DNA from 4 places in the Janthinobacterium sp. KBS0711 genome. Region 4 is predicted to be linked to each of the others. Evidence: predicted binding sites of a transcription regulator. Region 4 holds the regulator's gene; each other region holds the start of a gene.
What was found. The regulator FNR, encoded in region 4, switches genes on or off when oxygen is low (the NO sensors DNR and NnrR bind a similar motif). The targets are predictions, from matches to a motif close to TTGATNNNNATCAA.
Positions count from the first base shown of each region.

Region 1: a site for FNR is predicted at 1,255-1,268, ahead of paaA (1,2-phenylacetyl-CoA epoxidase subunit PaaA). Genes of this name have one in related genera too.
Region 2: a site for FNR is predicted at 2,392-2,405, ahead of nirK (copper-containing nitrite reductase). Genes of this name have one in related genera too.
Region 3: a site for FNR is predicted at 3,603-3,616, ahead of ubiU (ubiquinone anaerobic biosynthesis protein UbiU). Genes of this name have one in related genera too.

Region 1 is NZ_LBCO01000024.1:787,013-792,071, forward strand. Features, by position in the region: gene paaB (1,2-phenylacetyl-CoA epoxidase subunit PaaB) at 1-153, opposite strand, end outside; gene paaA (1,2-phenylacetyl-CoA epoxidase subunit PaaA) at 182-1,171, opposite strand; gene paaX (phenylacetic acid degradation operon negative regulatory protein PaaX) at 1,438-2,367, shown strand; gene VM94_RS16155 (hypothetical protein) at 2,478-2,732, opposite strand; gene VM94_RS16160 (M14 family metallopeptidase) at 2,873-3,997, shown strand; gene VM94_RS16165 (cytochrome-c peroxidase) at 4,291-5,059, shown strand, end outside.
Region 2 is NZ_LBCO01000024.1:689,396-694,454, forward strand. Features, by position in the region: gene VM94_RS15720 (nitric-oxide reductase large subunit) at 1-117, opposite strand, end outside; gene ytfE (iron-sulfur cluster repair protein YtfE) at 132-809, opposite strand; gene nirK (copper-containing nitrite reductase) at 839-2,323, opposite strand; gene norR (nitric oxide reductase transcriptional regulator NorR) at 2,474-4,030, shown strand; gene VM94_RS15740 (c-type cytochrome) at 4,045-4,386, opposite strand; gene VM94_RS15745 (c-type cytochrome) at 4,401-4,730, opposite strand; gene VM94_RS15750 (AAA family ATPase) at 4,964-5,059, shown strand, end outside.
Region 3 is NZ_LBCO01000020.1:34,248-39,306, forward strand. Features, by position in the region: gene VM94_RS11435 (Pls/PosA family non-ribosomal peptide synthetase) at 1-196, opposite strand, end outside; gene VM94_RS11440 (anaerobic ribonucleoside-triphosphate reductase activating protein) at 345-1,049, opposite strand; gene nrdD (anaerobic ribonucleoside-triphosphate reductase) at 1,042-1,239, opposite strand; gene VM94_RS11450 (ribonucleoside triphosphate reductase) at 1,236-2,984, opposite strand; gene VM94_RS11455 (hypothetical protein) at 3,108-3,518, opposite strand; gene ubiU (ubiquinone anaerobic biosynthesis protein UbiU) at 3,680-4,717, shown strand; gene ubiV (ubiquinone anaerobic biosynthesis protein UbiV) at 4,845-5,059, shown strand, end outside.
Region 4 is NZ_LBCO01000004.1:61,791-66,849, reverse strand. Features, by position in the region: gene VM94_RS00865 (response regulator) at 1-1,436, opposite strand, end outside; gene fnr (fumarate/nitrate reduction transcriptional regulator Fnr) at 1,676-2,434, shown strand; gene VM94_RS00855 (FixH family protein) at 2,561-3,085, opposite strand; gene ccoG (cytochrome c oxidase accessory protein CcoG) at 3,148-4,530, opposite strand; gene ccoP (cytochrome-c oxidase, cbb3-type subunit III) at 4,535-5,059, opposite strand, start outside.

The DNA.
Region 1 (5,059 bases), on a different contig from region 4:
GATGCTCACGCCTTCATTGCGGCGCGTGTAGACGTCGCGCGCATGATTGACCGCCATGGTGGCGTCGGAGGCGTGCAGGCTGCCCACATGCTTGTGCGCCAGGCCGTGCTGGCTGCGGATGAAAACTTCCCACAATGGCCATTCTTTGCTCATGTTGCTATCCCCTATCTGTCTTGTGTATTTACGCTGCCGCTTTGTTAACAGCTTGCTTGTCTGCATACGCGACCAAGGCATCGCGGAACCATGCGCCGTCTTCATACGCTTTGACGCGCGTTTGCAGGCGTTCGCGGTTGCACGGGCCATTGCCCTTCAGGACGTTGTTGAACTCGGACCAGTCGATCTCGCCGAATTCATAGTGGCCCGTTTCCGCATTGAACTTCAGGTCGGGATCGGGTACGGTCAGGCCCAGGTATTCGATCTGCGGCACGGTCTGGTCGACCATGCGCTGGCGCAATTCATCGTTCGAGAACAGCTTGATGCGCCATTGCGCCGATTGGGCGCTGTTGACGGAGGCGGCGTCGGACGGGCCGAACATCATCAAGGAAGGCCACCACCAGCGGTTCAAGGCATCTTGCGCCATGGCTTTCTGCGCGGGCGTACCCTTGCACAGCGACATCATGATGTCGTAGCCCTGGCGCGCATGGAACGATTCTTCCTTGCAGACACGGATCATGGCGCGCGCATACGGACCGTAAGAGCAGCGGCACAGGGGTATCTGGTTGATGATGGCGGAACCGTCGACGAGCCAGCCGATGGCGCCCATGTCGGCCCACGACAGGGTGGGATAGTTGAAGATGCTGGAATACTTGGCTTTGCCCGAGTGCAAGGCAGCCAGCAAGTCGTCGCGCGACACGCCCAGGGTTTCTGCGGCGCTATACAGGTACAGGCCGTGGCCTGCTTCGTCCTGGATCTTCGCCAGCAGGATGGATTTGCGTTTCAGGGTCGGTGCGCGCGTGACCCAGTTACCTTCGGGCAATTGGCCGACGATTTCCGAGTGCGCGTGCTGCGAAATCTGGCGAATCAGGGTCTTGCGGTAGGCATCCGGCATCCAGTCCTTGGCCTCGATCTTGATGCCTTCGTCGATGCGCGCCTGGAAAGCGCGCTCTTCCTGGCCCATATCGTCGAGGGAACGGACGTTCTTGAGGCCGGTTTCAACCATTTGTGCGTACATGATGTGTCTCCCATGTCTTGATGTTGCGCAGCAGCGCAGCGCGATGAAGCAATAATACGATACAAAAAACGATTTGCATACACTTGATATGAATCATTTTAAAAAATCGTATCTTGTGCCGCTTTTTTGTGCGTATGATATTGCTTATGAGAAAACACCATGAGGCGCCACCAGCGCTTCCGGCAAATTATTGCCGCGCTACCCGCGCAGCCAAGTAAACTGCTGCTTTTATTGATTCGACCGCAACACGGCCAGACCGGAACCACATGAAGAACACCCGTTGCACGGCATGGATAGCCGATTTCCTGGAAAGCGACCCACCGCGCTCGAAGTCCCTGGTGATGACCATCTTTGGCGACGCCATCGTGCCGCGCGGCGGCGCCATCTGGCTGGGCAGCCTGATCGAGCTGCTGGCGCCATTCGGCGTCAATGACCGGCTATTGCGCACCAGCGTGTTCCGCCTGGCGCAGGAAGGCTGGCTCAGCTCGCAACGCGACGGCCGCCGCAGCGCCTATACGATACGCCCGGAGGCGCTGGCCCGCTTCGAGCGCGCCTACCGCCGCATCTATGCGCCGCTGGTCGTGCACTGGGATGGCAGCTGGACCCTGGTGATCGGGCCGGCCGGCAGCATCGGCGCCGCCGAGCGGGGGGCGCTGCGCAAGGAATTATTGTGGGCCGGCTATGGCTTGATTTCTCCCGGCATCTTTGGCCACCCGGCCAGCAATGCGGAAGCGCTGGAAGATATCCTCGTGCGCAACGAGGTGCAGGGCAAGCTGTACGTCTGCCACACAACAGAATTGCCGGGCGTGAGCACGCGCCCCCTGCGCGACATGGTGGGTGACTGCTGGGACTTGTCGGAAGTGATGGCCGGCTACGAAAAATTCATCGCCAGCTTCCAGCCCCTGCTGACCCTGCTGCAGGAAGAACCCGTGTTCGACGCGGAGCAGGCATTCGTCATTCGCTCGCTGCTGACGCACGCCTACCGCCGCGTGCAATTGCACGACCCGCAACTGCCCGTCGAACTGCTGCCCGAACCGTGGCCCGGCACGCAAGCCTATGCGCTGGCGCGCGACCTGTATCGCATCACGTATGCGGCGGCCGAGGAACATATCCTGGCGACATTGCGGCACGAGGATGCGCAGGCGCCGGACGTCGAGCCGTGGTTCTTTGAACGTTTCGGCGGCCTGAACACCTGACAAAACGTCCATGGCGGCGTTGCAGGGCCTGGGCGTACGTTCGTACTGCCTGCGACCCTGCGCCTTGCCCTGAACATTTTTCAGGCGTTCAGGAATAAGTCACTGCCTGCTCACTGCTTTACCACCACCTGTTTCGCGCCCGCCAATAAATCCTGCCCCAGCTTTTCCAGCGCATTGGCCTGCACCAGCATGGTGTCGAGGATGGCGACGTTGAAGGTGAATTCGGCCGGCGTGGTATAGCCGGGGAAACGCAGGATGCGCAGCAATTCCTGCAAGGTCGTGCCCTTGCCCAGGTGCGCCAGGGCGTCGCTGAGGGCGCTGACTTTCTTTTCCAGCTCGCGTATGTGGTTGCCGTTATCGTCCATGATGCTCTCCCGTGTTGGAACTTCCACGTTAGCAAAGCACGTCCGTCGTCGTTTGCGCCAGCACAAAGGCGCGGTTAAAACGGGTATCATCGCGCCATTGCACACGATGCAAAACCCATACGTTTTTATCAGGAACACACATGACCATTAAAATCAGCCAGCAATTCGACGCCGGCGCGATCGAGGTGCTGCGCGCCGACGATGCCCAATCCATCGAGCTGAACATCCGCAAGGATTCCCACGCCGACATCACGCAGTGGTTTTACTTCCGCCTGCAAGGTGCGCAAGGCGAAGCGTGCACGATCCGCTTCATGAACGCAGGCAAGTCGGCCTACCCGGACGGCTGGAAAGATTACCAGGCCGTCGCCAGCTACGACCGCGAAACCTGGTTCCGCGTGCCGACCAGCTTTGACGGCACGGTGATGACCATCGAACATACGCCGGAAGAAGAAAGCGTGTACTACGCCTACTTCGAGCCGTATCCATGGGACCGCCACCTGGCCCTGATCGACAGCGCGCAAGCGTCGCCGCTGGTGCGCCTGATCGACCTGGGCAGCACCGTGGAAGGCCGCGACATGAATCTGCTGGTGGTCGGCGACGCCGATGCCGAGAAAAAAGTCTGGGTCATCGCGCGCCAGCATCCGGGCGAAACGATGGCTGAATGGTTTGTCGAAGGCATGCTGGAAGCCTTGCTGGACCAGGCCAATCCGTTTGCCCGCCAGTGCCTGCAGGACGCCGTCTTCTACGTGGTGCCGAACATGAACCCGGACGGTTCCGTGCATGGCAACCTGCGTACCAACGCGGCCGGCGCCAACCTGAACCGCGAATGGATGACGCCGACGATGGAGCGCAGCCCGGAAGTGTTCCTGGTGAAACAGAAAATGCATGAAATCGGCTGCGACCTGTTCCTCGACGTGCATGGCGACGAAGGCTTGCCTTACGTCTTCGTGGCCGGCAGCGACGCGCTGGAAAATTTCACGCCAGCACAAAAAGCCGAGCAAGACCGCTTCATCGCCGACTTCAAGGTGGCCAGCCCCGACTTCCAGGATGAGCATGGCTACGAAGACGGCCCGTTCACGCCGGAAGTGCTGACCATGGGCTCGCCCCACATCACCCACGCCTTCGGTTGCCTGTCGCTGACCCTGGAACTGCCGTTCAAGGACAATGCCAACGATCCCGACCCGCAAACGGGCTGGAGCGGCGCACGCAGCGCCGCCCTGGGCGCGGCCGTGCTGCAACCTATCCTGTCGACCTTGCGCGCCTGATCCCGCGAGATACTGGCCCGCCACACATGCTGTGACGGGTCAGGCCAGGCCGGCGGCGCCCCTGCCGCCGGCTATTTTCCTGCCACTTTCTTGCGCAGCGCAACATCGTAAATCGTTGCCACGCCGCCCATTGCTGCCTATACTGGCCCCAGCACTTCTGTCCCCCTTCTTGCCGACAACTCATCCTGCCCATGATCACTCGAGACCAGCCATGCGCCACGGCGCGCTTTTTCAGGAGCAAATTTGCACACGTGTGCATATTCTTGTTTGCCAGCTTGTCTGGCATGCAAGGCATGGCGGCCGAACTCAGCCCGGCCGCGCAGCTGGGACGGCAAATTTTCCACGACGCCAGCCTGTCCGCCTCGGGCAAGCAGTCCTGCGCCAGCTGTCACGACCCGGCCCACGCTTACGCGCCCGGCAACAAGCTGGCCGTGCAACTGGGAGGCGCCGATGGCCAGGCGCCCGGCTACCGCGCCACGCCATCGCTGCGCTACCTGGAACACACGCCCCCTTTCCGCTTTGATGAGGAAGGCGCGCCCAACGGCGGCATCAACCGCGACGGCCGCGCCGCCAGCCTGGCAGAACAGGCGGAGCGGCCGTTCCTGGCAGCGCACGAAATGGCCAATGCCAGCACGGATGCGGTGGTGGAACGGCTGCGCAAGGGCAGTTACGCGCAAGCATTCCAGCGCGTCTTTGGCGAGGCCATCTTTGCGCAGCCACAACAGGCATTCAGCCGCATCACCTATGCCTTGCAGCAATTCCAGCAGGAAGAGCCGGACTTCCACCGCTACGATTCCAAATATGACCTCTACCTGGCCAACAAGGTTCCGCTGGAACTGGCCGAATTGCGGGGCCTGGCCTTGTTCAACGATGAACGCAAGGGCAATTGCGCCGCGTGCCACCCCAGCGTGCGGGGCGACCATGGCGCGCCGCCCTTGTTTACGGACTTCAGTTTCGACAATCTGGGCGTGCCGCGCAATACGCGCATTCCCGCCACCGCCGATCCTGCCTATTTCGACCTGGGCTTGTGCGGCCCCGACCGCACGGACCTGGCGACAAAAG
Region 2 (5,059 bases), on a different contig from region 4:
TTGCGCAGGGATGGGCGGCGCCTGCCGGTAGACTTCCGTGCCGTAGTAGCCAAGCAGCGAAAACGTCACGATCAGCACACCGATCAGGGTGAACCAGAGTTTTTTGTATTGCCCCATGGGTCTTTCCTTTGTCAGTGCACCACGGCCGGCGCAAAGCGCTCGAACAGGATATTATTTTCAGTATGGATATGCGCCATCAGGTCTTCGCGGAAGGTGCGCAAGCCCGTGTACAGCGCGCGCCAGGTGGTGCAGGCGCCGCCAGGTGCGGTGATATCGTTCGTCATTTCCTCCATCGCGCGCAAGGCCACGCCGTGGTCGTCGTGCTCCATGCGCATCACGTTGATGGGCGCGCCGGCCCGGGAGCCCTGGCCGCGCACGATCATGGGAAACAGCACGTCTTCTTCCTTGCGCATATGGCTTTCCAGCTCCTGCGCCATGGCCGACAGGTGTTCCGCCAGCCCGTGCGGACAGTCGGCACGGTCGCCATGCACCTGCTCGACCTTGCGTGCCAGGCGTATCAGCTCGGGCAGCTGCTCGCGGTGCACGGCGTGGTAGCGCGACAGGATATGTTCCACCAGTTCCGTGGCCGAAGCCTCCTGCCAGTCACGCTCGCCGCTGGCGTCAGCCCGCCCTGCCAGCAGTTGCAGTTCCTTGACGATGGGCGCCGTGTCCACGCCGGCCGCTTCGGCCGCCGCGCGCAGGGTCTTGTTGCCACCGCAGCAGAAATCCAGGCGGTGGGCATCGAACAGGCGCGTGGCGCCGGGGATGCGGCGGGCCAGTTGGCCCAGGGATAGCTCGATCATTTCCATAATGGTTCCTTGAGGATGAATAGGTAGATTTATTGCACCGCGCCCGCGTGGTAGACGCCGGGTACGGGTTCGCCAGTCACTTCCAGCACGCCCACGGCGCCCTTGCCGGCGCGCGACAGCGCATGGTCGACCAGCAGATAGCTGCCCGGATGCTGTACCTTGAGTTCGACGATGGTCGCGCCGCCCGGCGCCACCAGGGTGGTCTGCACGTCGTGTTTCGGGCTGCTGATCGAGCCTTCGCTGTACACCTTGTCGAAGATCTCGCCGATGATGTGGAACGATGAAATCTTGTTCGGGCCGCCGACGCCGAAATAGATGCGCACCGTCTCGCCCACTTTCGCCTGCAGTTTGTGCGTCTTGCTCAGAGCACCCACTTCACCGTTGAAGACGTAGTAGTCGGGCAGTTCATTGGCCATTTTTTCCAGGTTCGCTTCCTGGTGCACGGGTGCGCCGTGCGGACGGCCCGTGTACATCTCGCCCTGCATCACGTAATACTCGCGGTCGACTTTTGACAGGCCGCCTTCCGGTTCGACCAGGATCATGCCGTACATGCCGGCTGCGATATGCTGCGGCACCAGCGGCGTGGCGCAGTGGTACACATACAGGCCCGGATTGAGCGCCTTGAAAGTGACGGTTTTTTCCTGCCCCGGCGCCACCTGCGTGTGCTGTCCGCCGCCATGGCCGCCCGTCACGGCGTGCAGGTCGATCGAGTGGATCATCTTGCTGTCCTTGGCGTTGAACAGGGTCAGTTCCACCGTGTCGCCCACCTTCGCGCGCAGCATGGGGCCGGGCACTTGCCGGTTGAAGGTCCAGTAGGTAAAACTGGTGCCGTCATCGAGCTTGCCCGGCAGTTCCACCGTCTCCATCCGGTATTTCAGGGTTTGCGGCGCGCGCGCGCCGATGGCGGTCGGCACGGAGGCCGGATTGGCCGCCACGTTGACGGCCGATGGATCGGGGCCGCGCATCGGCGACGGCGCGGGCGTGTACAGGGCCAGCGCGGCGGCCTGGCTCGATTCGCTGGCAGCGCTGCCGGCGCCGGCTGCCTTCGGTGCTCCGGCTTCGGCCAGCGAGGTGCCGCTCACTTCCAGCTTGCCTTCCATGCCGATCTGGCGGTGGCCGGGAATCGAGCAGTAATAGGTGAACGTGCCGGCGCGCGTGACCTTGAAGCGCACGGTGGTGCTGCCGCTGTTGGCGCTGAACTTGGCGGATGCGACGTTCAGTTCCGGGATCAGCAGATCGTGCTCGGCGCCTTCGCCGCTTTTCAGCACCAGTTCCACCGTGTCGCCCACCTTGGCCGCCAGCACGGGGTTGACCTGGCCCTTGGCGTCGATGAACACCATCTTGCCGTCGACGATATTGGTTTGCAGTTCATAGCGCTTGACTGCGGCGGTAGCGGGTTTGACGGCGGTGGCGGCGGCGCTGGCAGGGAGGCTTACCTGGGCTTGCACGGACAGGGGCATGGCCAGCACGCAGACGGCGGCGGCAATGGCGCGGAGGGAGGGAGTCGTTTTCATCAAGCTTTCCTTGGTCTTGTATGCCGGTTCGGCACTCTTACCTAGGCAAACCGTGTGCCAGGAAAAACTTGTTTTAAATCAACGATTTGAAAAATGCAGGGTCGGTATGACCCTCTTTGAGCGTGGTCCGTTGTACCCTGCATGGTACTTATGACCACCACCGCCATCCACCTGCTGCTGCTCACCGACCTGGTCGCCGACCTGCCCGTGGCCGTGCGCCTGCAGCGCCTCGTCGGCAGCCTGCGCGCGCACTTCGGCTGCGAAGCCGTGGCCTTGCTCAAGCTCGATGGCGAGCATTTGCGCCCCGTGGCGATGGTTGGCCTGGCCAGCGACGCGCTGGGACGCCGCTTCGCCGTCGCCGACCATCCGCGCCTGGCCGCCATCCTGCAGCGGCGCGGCGTGCTGTGCTTCCATCACGACAGCTCCCTGCCCGATCCCTACGATGGCCTGATCGCCGAGCGGGCCGGCGAACCGCTGCCCGTGCACGACTGCATGGGCATGGCGCTGGACCTGGAAGGCGAACGCTGGGGCGTGATCACGCTCGACGCGCTGCAGGTGGGCACCTTCGATACGCAGGCGCAGCGCGACCTGGGCGAACTGGCCTGCGCCATCGAGGCGGCCGTGCGCGTGACGCGCCTGGAGACGGAGATCCGCGCCTTGCGCCTGTCGGGCGGCGCCATGCTGGCCGATGCGCAGGCGCCGCGCGAGGAACACGATTTCGTGGGCCAGAGCGGCGCCATCACGCACTTGCTGCACGAATTGCAGATCGTCGCCGATTCCGAACTGCCTGTGCTGCTGCTGGGCGAAACGGGCGTGGGCAAGGAATTGTGCGCGCACCGCCTGCACCGGCTGTCGCGCCGCGCGGGCAAGCCTTTGATCCACGTCAATTGCGCGGCCTTGCCCGAGTCCCTGGCCGAAAGCGAATTGTTCGGCCATGTGCGCGGTGCGTTTTCCGGCGCCGTCAGCGACCGGCCCGGACGCTTCGAGGCGGCCGAAGGGGGCACCCTGTTTCTCGATGAAGTGGGCGAATTGCCATTGTCGATCCAGGCCAAGCTGCTGCGCACCTTGCAAAATGGCGAAATCCAGCGCCTGGGCGCGGACCGGCCGCGCCGGGTCAACGTGCGCGTGATCGCCGCCACCAACCGCAGCTTGCGCGAACATGTGCGCGACGGCTCGTTCCGCGCCGATCTGTATCACCGTTTATCCGTGTATCCCGTGCCGATTCCGCCGCTGCGCGAGCGGGGCAATGATGTGCTGCTGCTGGCGGGCGGCTTCCTGGAACTGAACCGCGCGCGCCTGGGCTTGCGCAGCCTGCGCCTGTCCGCCGCGGCGGAAAACGCCTTGTGCCACTACCGCTGGCCCGGCAATGTGCGCGAACTGGAACATGTGATCAGCCGGGCCGCGCTGAAAGCCGTCATACGCGGCGCGGACCGCAAGGATATCGTGACCCTGGAAACGGATATGCTCGACCTCGATGCGCTGGAAGCGCCGGCCGGCACGGACGCGCTGCCGTTGGCGCCGGCCGCTTGCGGCACGCCGGCGGCGCCGCTGCTATCGATGCATCAGATCGTGGAAGCGAGCCAGCGCCAAGCCATCCGGCAAGCGCTGGTGCTGCATCAGGATAACTGGGCCGCTGCGGCGCGGCAGCTGGGGCTGGACGCCAGCAATCTGCATAAACTTGCTCGCCGGGTGGGGCTGAAAGCCTGAGCCGGCGCTACCGCTCAGCGGTGGGTCACCAGGCTGGTCGGCAAGCTGTGCAGATAGGCGGCCAGGTCCTTGATGTCCTGGTTGCTCAACGGTTTTACCTGGCCCGTCATGATGGCGTTATTGCGGCCGTTGGCCTTGTCGCCCCGTTTATACGCGGTCAGCGCGTGTTCCAGGTAATCCTTGTGCTGGCCTGCCAGCTTCGGGTACGACGGGTCGATGGGCGAGCCGTAATCCTTGCCGTGGCAGGTGGCGCAGCTGTATTTTTCGGCCAGGGCCTTGCCCGTATTGATATTGCCGGCGGCGCTGGCGCCGAACGAGACGGTGGCGCAAACGAGGGCGGCGAGTAGTGTTTTCATCATCTGGCTGGTCCTCAGTTCGGCTTGGCTTGTTGCGCGTAATACGCGGCGACATCGGCGATATCCTGGTCCGACAGGCTGCTGGCGATGCCCTTCATGCTGGGGTGCTTGCGGTCGCCCTTCTTGTAGGCTTGCAGCGCATTCTCGATATATTTTGCCGGCTGGCCGCCGATCATCGGCACCTGGAACACTTCAGGGAAGGTTGCCTTGTAACCGGGGATGCCGTGGCAGCCGATACACATTTCCACCTTGGCAGGGGCTGCCTTGGCGTTTCCTACAATGTCAGCCGCTGTGACGGCATTTGCTATGCCGGCAAGCACGAGAAGTGCAAATATTTTTTTCATAGTGGCAATGTGAACAAAGGTAATCGGAGAAACGCCAGAGCTGGTTTTTATTGATTTTATGTGTTGACAATTAAGGTTGCCAATTAATCTGCTGCTTGCCGATTCTAGCCAAGATATTCTTGCAAGTCCACCTATAAAACCCGCATTGTAGGCAGGCAGGCACAGGCCGTCCGCGTGACGCTGCGCCACAGTTCTGTTTATACTCACCATTTCCCCACTTTGGCAGACCGCTCATGCAAGCACAGCACACCCAGCAAGGCCAACGCTTCGAAGGTTCCGACAGCTACGTCGCCACCGCCGACCTGAAACTGGCCGTGAATGCGGCGCTG
Region 3 (5,059 bases), on a different contig from region 4:
CCTGGGCATCGAGCTGCGCATAGGTGGTGCGGCGCGCGCCGTCGATCAGGGCGATTTGCTCGGGGCAGCGGCGGGCCGTCGCTTCCAGCAGGTCGGCCAGCACTTCCTCGCGCAGCAGATCCGGTCGCGGCGGGCCGTACAGGATGTCGGCGTGGGTGGAAGGGAGGCCTGGACTGACTGCGGTGAAATCGTTCATGGATGACGCTTATCTGTAATGCGGAGTGAGGAATCAGATGGGCTGCGCGTGGTGCGCAGCACAGTTGATACATTACAGCACGCAAGACATTTCAGCGTTGCAGAACGGGGAATTTTGTGAAGCTTTCAGCAATTATGTGGCTGCAGGCTCAATTGCCATGATTACGGAATGTAAAACGGGGAAACATGGCGCCGATTTGCGCCAGAACAGGCGCCGATGGATAGCCGTGCAGGGTGCGGCCGGACAGCGCCGCGTCCAGGCAGCCTTCGGCGCGGAACTGCTGCAGCACGTAATTGTCGACGCCTTTGGCGGCCAGGGCGCTGGCCAGGGCCAACAGCTGTTCGTCCGGCAGCAAGTCGGGGTGGGCGGTGGTGCGGCATTCGTAGGCGACGCCGCTGGCAAGGATGGCGTCCAGGCAGGCGCGCGCGGGGTCGCCGCTGCCGGCCACGCGGGTCACATGACGATAGTCGGCAAACGGCGCCTTGATGTCGAAGCCCACCCAGTCGACCAGGGGCAGCACTTCCTGCAGGCGCTGCGGATAGATGCAGGCCGTGTGCAGGCCGATGCCGAATCCCAGCGCCCTGACGTCCTGCATGGCGCGCCCCAGCGCCGGGTCCATGCTGGCTTCGCCGCCGCTGAAGACGACCGCGTCGACCAGGCCCACGCGGCGGCGCAGCCAGGTCAGGACGTCCTGCCAGGGCATGGCGCCTTCCGGCGTGCGCGCCTGCAAGTGCGGATTGTGGCAATAGCCGCAACGCCAGGGGCAGCCCTGCACGAACACCACGGCCGCCAGCTTGCCCGGATAGTCGGTGGCGGAAAAGGGCGTCAGGCCGCCCACTTTCAACTCAGCCATGGCAGGCGGGCTGGCCAACCCGGGCGCTCGCTTCCGTAAAGTACTGGCGTTCTTGGAATTCGCCCTGCTTGCCGATATTGAACGAGGCGACGGGGCGGTGGTAGCCCATCACGCGGGTCCAGATTTCGCAGCGCTGGCGTTCCGTGTCGAGCAGGGTGATGGCGGGAGTGAAGTCGGGACGTGCATTCATGGCGTTTCCTTGAGTGGGTGAGCGAGATCGGACTGCTTGCGGGCGATCAGTTCCGCGTCGCAGGTGGGACAGAATTCATGTTTGCCGGCCAGGTAGCCGTGGCGCGGGCAGATGGAAAACGTGGGCGTGACGGTGATGTAGGGCAGCGAAAAGCGGCTCAGCGCGCGTTTTACCAGCTCGCGGCACGCATTCGCATCCGACAGCGCTTCCGTCATGTACAGGTGCAGCACCGTGCCGCCCGTGTATTTGCGCTGCAGCGCATCCTGCAATTCCAGCGCCTCGAACGGGTCGTCCGTATGGCCGACGGGCAGTTGCGACGAATTCGTGTAATACGGATTGTCGACGGTGCCCGCCTGCAGGATGGCGGGATAGCGCTTGCGGTCTTCGCGGGCGAAGCGGTACGTCGTGCCTTCGGCCGGCGTCGCTTCCAGGTTGTACATGTGGCCCGTCTCTTCCTGGAATCGCACCATGCGGGCGCGCACGTGGTCGAGCAGGCGCACGGCCAGCGCATGGCCTTCCTGTGTCGTGATGTCGTAGGCGCCGGCGCTGAAATTGCGGATCATCTCGTTGATGCCGTTCACGCCCAGGGTGGAAAAGTGATTGCGCAAGGTGCCCAGATAGCGCTTCGTGTACGGGAACAGGCCTTGCTGCATCAGTTCCTCGATGGTGCGGCGCTTGATTTCCAGGCTGGTCTTGCCCAGCTCCAGCAGGCGGTCCAGGTCGGCCATCAACGCTGGCTCGTCGCCGCGCCACAAGTGGCCCAGGCGCGCGCAGTTGATGGTGACCACGCCCAGGGAACCCGTCTGCTCGGCGGAACCGAACAGGCCATTGCCCCGTTTGAGCAGTTCGCGCAAGTCCAGCTGCAAGCGGCAGCACATGGAACGTATCATGTTCGGCTTGAGTTCCGAATTGATGAAATTCTGGAAGTAGGGCAGGCCGTAGCGGGCCGTCATCTCGAACAGGCGTTCCGCGTTCTCGCTATGCCAGTCGAAATCCTCGGTGATGTTGTAGGTGGGGATGGGGAAGGTGAAGACCCTGCCCTTGGCGTCGCCCGCCATCATGATCTCGATGTAGGCGCGGTTGATCATGTCCATTTCCGCCTGCAGCTCGCCATAGCTGAAGTCCATCTCCTGGCCGGCGATGACGGGAATCTGCTCGCGCAAATCATCCGGGCAGACCCAGTCGAAAGTGAGGTTGGTGAACGGCGTCTGCGTGCCCCAGCGCGATGGCACGTTGAGGTTGAAGATCAGCTCCTGCATGTACTGGCGCACGTCCTCGTAGCGCAGGCTGTCCTTGCGGATGTAGGGCGCCATATAGGTGTCGAAGGAGCTGAATGCCTGCGCGCCGGCCCACTCGTTTTGCAGCGTGCCGAGGAAATTGACGATCTGGCCGATGGCACTCGACATGTGTTTCGGCGGGCCCGATTCGATCTTGCCCGGCACGCCATTCAAGCCTTCGTGCAGCAGGGTGCGCAGCGACCAGCCGGCGCAATAGCCGGCCAGCATGTCGAGGTCGTGGATGTGCAGCGCCGCTTCGCGGTGCGCCGCGCCCACTTCCGGCGGATACACCTGGTCCAGCCAGTAATTGGCGATGACCTTGCCCGACACATTGAGTATCAGGCCCCCCAGCGAGTAGCCCTGGTTGGCGTTGGCGTTGACACGCCAGTCGCGCCGGTCCAGGTATTCATTGATGGACGCGGCGACATCGACCTGGCCGCGTGATGGAAGAACTGCATTCGTCGTCATGAAACCTCCAATAAACACAACATGCGGTGTTTTTATGGAGATTAATCACTAAATATAGTGGCGTCAAAGGGCGCGTGCAGTTGCGTGGCGAATCCTTGATGCAGGTGAAAAAAGCGTCCCCGTTTACTTTTTCGCGCGGCCCTGGCGCAGGAGGAAGCCGCTCAGGCCAAGGTAAGCGGCGCCGCAGACGGCGATGCTGACGACGGAGGCGGGCAGCACGTGCGCCCAGATTTCCCGCGCCGAGAAGGTGCTCCAGCTGGCCACGCGCGCGTCGAACGTCACGTAGTTCGCCAGCAGCCAGTAGACGGCCAGCAGGCCTGTGCAGATGGCGGCCTGGCGCAGCACGGGCATGGCGCGGCGCGCGAAGACGGCTTGCAGGAACAGCAGCAGCACGCCGGCCCAGACGCCCAGCGCCTCGGGCGACAGCACGGAGAGCGCCTCGGCGTCGTAGCCTTGCGCGGGGGCGGCCCACTGCACTTGCAGCACGGTGAGGAACAGGGTGAGCAAAAAAATCAGCAGCGGTTTGCGGGGCATGGCGGCAATCGGTGAGGGAGAAAAGTGGGGCATTTTACAGCCAGGTCAAGCAAGTTGAACGCGCGCCAGCCATGCATGCATTCCTTCACCTGCGTCAAGGACTGGGCGGTATGGGCGGGGCTATAGTCTGCACCCTGAGCCGCTACAGGACTGTGAACACCATGATGCTTGAATCAACCACCGCCACCCGCGTGGCCGGACCGCTGGAACTGGTCTGCCCCGCCGGCAGCCTGCCTGCCTTGAAGGCGGCCATCGACAACGGCGCCGACACCGTCTACCTGGGTTTTCGCGACGCCACCAATGCGCGCAATTTCGCCGGCCTCAATTTCGACGAGAAGGCCATCGCCGAGGGTGTGCGCTACGCCCACCAATATGGGCGCAAGGTGCTGCTGGCGCTGAATACCTATCCGCAGCCGCACAACTGGGCCGTGTGGCGCAGCGCCATCGACCGCGCCGCGCAGGCCGGCATCGACGCCATGATCGTGGCCGATCCGGGCCTGATGGCGTATGCAAGCGAGCACCACCCGCAACTGCGTTTGCACCTGTCCGTGCAGGGCTCGGCCACCAACTACGAAGCCATCAATTTTTACCATGAGTACTTCGGCATCGCCCGCGCCGTGCTGCCGCGCGTGCTGTCGATGGCGCAGGTCGAGCAACTGATCGCCAAGACGGAAGTCGAGATCGAGGTCTTCGGCTTCGGCAGCCTGTGCGTGATGGTCGAAGGGCGCTGCGCGCTGTCGTCGTATGCGACGGGCGAGGCGCCGAACACCCACGGCGTGTGCTCGCCGGCGAAATCCGTGCGCTGGCTGGAAACGCCGAACGGTCTCGAATCGCGCCTGAACGGCGTGCTGATCGACCGCTACGCACCGGGCGAAAACGCCAGCTATCCCACCCTGTGCAAGGGACGTTTCGAAGTCAACGACGAAGAGTATTACGCCATCGAGGAGCCGGCCAGCCTGAACACGCTGGCGCTGCTGCCGCAGCTGATCGCCATGGGCGTGCGCGCCGTGAAGATCGAAGGACGCCAGCGCAGCCCCGCCTACGTGGCGCAGGTGACGCGCGTGTGGCGCGAAGCGATCGACGCCTGCCGCGAAGGCAATGCGCGCTACGCCGTCAAGCCGGCCTGGATGGCGTCCATGGACAAGCTGGCCGAAGGCCAGCAGCACACTCTAGGCGCCTACCATCGCTCCTGGAAATAGCAAAACCTACTGCGCGTCCCGGGGCGTGGCCTGCGATGCTCGCTGTGCTCTAGCACAGCTGCGCTTCTCGGCCTCGCCGCGAACCGCTCGCTACGGTTTTGTAAACTTTAAAAATACTGGAAAAGGCATGTTAAAACTCTCTTTGGGCCCTTTGCTCTACTACTGGCCGCGCGCCACCGTCTTCGAGTTTTACCAGCAGATCGCCACCACGGCCGTCGATATCGTCTACCTGGGCGAAACCGTCTGCTCGCGCCGGCACGAGGTGCGCCTGGCCGACTGGCTCGATATCGCCGACATGCTGGCCGCCGCCGGCAAGGAAGTGGTGCTGTCGACGCAGGCGCT
Region 4 (5,059 bases):
TCCAGCTCCTTTTCGCCCGCATTCATCGTCATGGTCGTGGCCAGCGTGTTCATGACCTCGTCGAGGTCGAATTCGACGGGCGACAATTCCATGCGGCGCGCCTCGATCTTCGAATAATCGAGCACGTCGTTGAGGATCCCCAGCAGCGACTGGCCCGCCACGCGCACCATGGTCAGGTACTTGCGCTGTTCCGTGTCGAGCTTGGTATTGCCCAGCAAATACACCATGCCCAGCACGGCATTGAGGGGCGTGCGGATTTCATGGCTCATGTTGGCCACGAAGTCGCTCTTCGCGCGGTTGGCCGCCTCGGCCCGGTCGCGTTCCTGTTCCAGCTCCGCCGCGCGCGATTCGAGTTCCTGCTGCAGCCGGTCGCGTTCGCTCATCAGGCCGTTGAACGCTTCCGTCAGCTCGCCGATCTCGTCGCGCTGCTGCACCGGCACGGGGGTGAAGCGGCTGCCGCTGGTGCGCAGCGCCTGCAGGGTGTCGCGCAGGCGCACCAGCGGCGAGAGCAGGCGCACGGTGACCCAGCCCAGAACGGCTGCGGCCAGCAGCGAGGCGAGGATGCTCCACAGCACCAGCCGGTACAGCACGCCGTCGAACGGTTCGAAGGCGTCGTCGAGGGGCAGCGAGGCGGCCAGCAGCCAGTTCACCGATTTCAGGCGCTTGAAGCTGTTGACGGCCGTGATGCCGCGGCTGTTGGTGCTGACCATGGTGCCTTCGCCATCGTCCTTCAGCAGCTGGGTGGTCGTCAGGTTGGCGTTCGGCAGGCGCGGCTGCAGCAAACGGCTGGTGTCGGGGTGCAGCACATAGCGCGGCACGGCGCCGCGCGTGAGGATGAAGTAATAGCCGCTCTTGCCGATCTTTTCCGAACGCAGGCGGCCCAGCAGGTTGTCCTTGTACAGGCGCAGCACGCCGATCAACACGCCGGCCACCTGGCCATCGGCGGCGAGTATGGGCGCGACCATCTGCACGATGGGCATGCCGCTCGATTTGCCCAGCATCGGCTCGGTGATCATGGGCTGGCGCGTGCGCAGCACGGTCTGGAAATACTCGCGCTCGGCGACGTTGATGCCGGCGCGTCCCGCCACTTCCGGCATGTCGGCCACGACGGCGCCGTGCGCGTCGAGCACCAGCACGTCGTCGAACAGCACCAGCATCGAGCGGCGCGAATAGTAGTCGCGCAATTGGACGGGCTGGCCGATCAGTTCCGGCGGCTGCTGCCGTGCCGTCAGGGTGACGATCTGCAGCAGCATGCCCAGCTTGTCGTCGAGTTCGGCGGCGGTGCGGGTGATCAGCGATGATTGCTGGCTCAGCAGGACGCGGGTGAAATCGTCGCGCATGTGCTGCACCTGGATCATGGTGACCAGGGCGATCATGGCGATCGAGGTCAGGCTGGTAGCCAGCGCGACTTTTGCTTTGATGCCGAGAGGCTTCATGATTTCCTTTTCAGTACCGTGCGGCACAGGCGGCAGATAATGCTGTCAGGAATTTTCCTATCAATACCCCAGCTTGGCAAGCGCCGCCACGCAAATTGCCCTCTCCGCATGGGCTTTTGACGATGTTGCCATATAATTAAAGGCTGGACGTCGTTTATTCGCCGAAATTACGGTGAAATTGGCACACGGCAACCCGGTATGCAGTAAACTTGTTGTTGCACTTTCTTAAAGGTACCGACATGACTGAAGCGCTACTCACTCCAACCTTGCCCACAGTGAACGTGGAAGCGTTGCGAGCGCGATGCTCGACGTGCAGCATGCATCAATTGTGCCTGCCGATGGGCCTCGATGTGGGCGACATGGACAGGCTGGACCAGATCATCGGCCGCCGCCGCAAGATCGTGCGCGGCGCCTCGCTGTTCCGCATCGGCGACTCGTTCCAGAACCTGTACGCGATCCGCCTGGGGCACTTCAAGACGTACCAGATCAATCCGGGCGGCGAAGAGCAGGTGACGGGTTTCCAGATGGCCGGCGAACTGCTGGGCATGGACGCCATCAGCGCCGACCGCCACCACTGTAATGCGGTGGCGCTGGAAGACAGCGAAGTGTGTGAAATCCCGTTTTCCAGCCTGGAACAATTACTGGGCAATATGCCGACCCTGCTCCGTCATTTCCACCGCATGATGAGCCAGGAAATCACGCGCGAGCAAAGCGTGATGCTCTTGCTGGGCAATATGCAGGCGACGCAGCGCTTTGCCGCCTTCATCGTCAACCTGGCGTCGCGCTACGAGGCGCGCGGCTATTCGAGCAGCAAATTCCAGCTGCGCATGTCGCGCGAGGAAATCGGCAACTACCTGGGCCTGACCATCGAAAGCGTCAGCCGTTTATTGTCGAAATTCAAGAAGGAAGGCTGGCTGCGTGTCTCGAACCGCGAGATCGAGATCCTGCAGCCGGCGAAATTGAAGGCCATTACAGCCGGCACGGACGTCTGCAAATAACAGCACCGTCAAAACCTACTGCGCGTCGCGCTTTGCGGCCTGCGATGCTCGCTGTGCTCTAGCACAGCTGCGCTTCTCAGCCACAAATCACTGCCGCTCGCTACGGTTTTTTCCCGGCGCTGTACGTTATAGCTCTTCATCCGCGTGCAGCGCGATGCTGCGTTGCACGGGCCAGGTCCAGATGCCGGACAGGCGCCACTCGCGTTTGTCGTTTTCCACCAGCACCTGCCAGCGGCTGCGCTCGAGCATCGGCAGCGCTACCGAGAAATTGCCGGCCGCATCGGGCTGCACCAGCAGCTTGATATCCTTTTCCGGCAGGGTCGCATGCGCCAGGTGCAGCTGCAGCGGCCCCTGGTACGCCTTGCCGAAGCTGTGCACGGAACCGCTGAGGCGCGCTGCAGCGACGTCATACGACAGGGTCGTATCCATCGCCAGGTTGCTGGCGATCGTGTCGCGCTTCAAATCCTGGTTGATCGCCTTGCCCTGCTTGTAATAATCGCCCACCACCAGTGCGTCGGGCTGCGTAAACGCGATATAGCCCATGAAGCTGCCGACGACCACGGACAGGCCGGGACCGATCATCAGCAGCCATGGCCAGCGATGCTTGTACCACGGGGCAACGGGAGGTTGCAGTTTCAGACTGTCGGACATGGTATTTCTCCTGTGTTTCTGTGTATACGGCCAGCCCCCATGCGGGGACCGGCCTTCCTGCATTAGCGCGGCACGATGAAGACCGCGCTTTCGCGCACATGCAGCGACGGGTCGTCCAACGAGTGCAATTCGATCGCAATCTTGTTCGACCCTTTCTCGCCGACGCCGTGCGGCACGCGCAGGCGGATCGGCCAGCCCAGCGTTTCCGTCGGCTGCAAGGTCACTTCTTCGCGCGTCAGCAAGGTCAGGCCCGGCAAGCCGGATGCGCTGATTTTGAAATGCTGGGTTTGCTCGGAGGTGTTCATGATCTGCAAACGATAGACGTTTTCGATCATGCCGTCTTCCACTTCGCGTCCCATCGAACCGCGGTCGCGGATCACGTCCATTTTCAGCGGCGTGCGCAGGGCCAGCGAAGTACACACGGCGATGATGATCAGGGCCAGGATGGACGTGTAGATCAGCACGCGCGGGCGCATGGCGCGCTGGCGGATCTGCTTCGAATTGAAGTTGTTTTCCATCGCATGGTCGGTGCTGTAGCGTATCAGGCCACGCGGCCGCTCGACCTTGTCCATCACGGTATTGCAGGCATCGACGCAGGCGGCGCAGCCGATGCATTCATACTGCAGGCCGTTGCGGATATCGATGCCGGTCGGACACACCTGCACGCACAGGGTGCAATCGATGCAGTCGCCCAGCTTGTCGTTGTTGCCGGCCTTCTTGCTCATCGCGCCGCGTGGTTCGCCGCGCTTGGCATCGTAGGTGATGATCAGGGTGTCCTGGTCGAACATGGCGCTCTGGAAGCGCGCGTAGGGGCACATGTATTTGCACACCTGCTCGCGCAGCCAGCCCGCGTTGCCGTAGGTTGCCAGGCTGTAGAACAAGACCCAGAACCATTCCCAGGGACCGAAATTGAGGGTGGTCACCTCGCGCGCCAGTTCCTTGATCGGCGTGAAGTAGCCGACAAAGGTAAAGCCCGTCCACAGGGCGATGGCGCCCCAGACCAGGTGCTTGGCCGTCTTCTTGAAGGCCTTGCGCACGGAGGGGCCCTGCTTGTCGAGGGCCATGCGCGCGCTGCGCGTGCCCTCGATGCGGCGTTCGACCCACAGGAAGATTTCCGTGTACACCGTTTGCGGGCAAGAGAACCCGCACCACACCCGCCCGGCAATGGCCGTGACGAGGAACAGCAGATACGCACAGATGATCAGCAGGGCCGCCAGGTAGATGAAATCCTGGGGCCACAGCACGACGCCGAAAATGTAGAACTTGCGCGTGGTCAAATCGAACAGCAGGGCTTGCCTGCCATTCCAGGTCAACCACGGCAAGCCGTAGAACGCGAGCTGGGTAAGCCATACGCATACCCATCGCCAGGTAGCGTAGCGTCCTTTGGCCTCGCGAGGGTAGATTTGCTCGCGGGCCGCATACATCTTGATGACTTGAGGTTCCATTACATCATTTCACGGGCGTCTGGGGATTCGACAGGCTCCAGACATACGCCGACAGCACGTGTACCTTGGATTCGCCGAGGAAGTCGCTGAAGGCCGGCATGGTGTTGTTGCGACCCTTGCGCACGGTTTCCATGATGGTATCGGCGCTGCCGCCGTACAGCCAGATCTTGTCCGTCAGGTTGGGCGCACCGAGCATCTGGTTGCCCTTCGCGTCGGCGCCGTGACAGGCCATGCAGGCGCCGAACTTGGCCTTGCCCAGCACGGACTTGACGGGGTCCGACGTGGAACCGGACAGGCTCAGCACGTAATGGGCCACGTTCTCGACATCCTTTTCGGAACCCAGCGCGGCGCCCATCGGCGGCATCTGCCCATTGCGGCCGTGCATGATGGTGGTCTTGATGATGTCGGGATCGCCGCCATACAGCCAGTCCTTGTCCGTCAGGTTGGGAAAGCCCTTGTTGCCGCGCGCATCCGAACCGTGGCATTGCGCGCAGTAGGTCAGGAACAGGCGCTGGCCGATCGCTTGCGC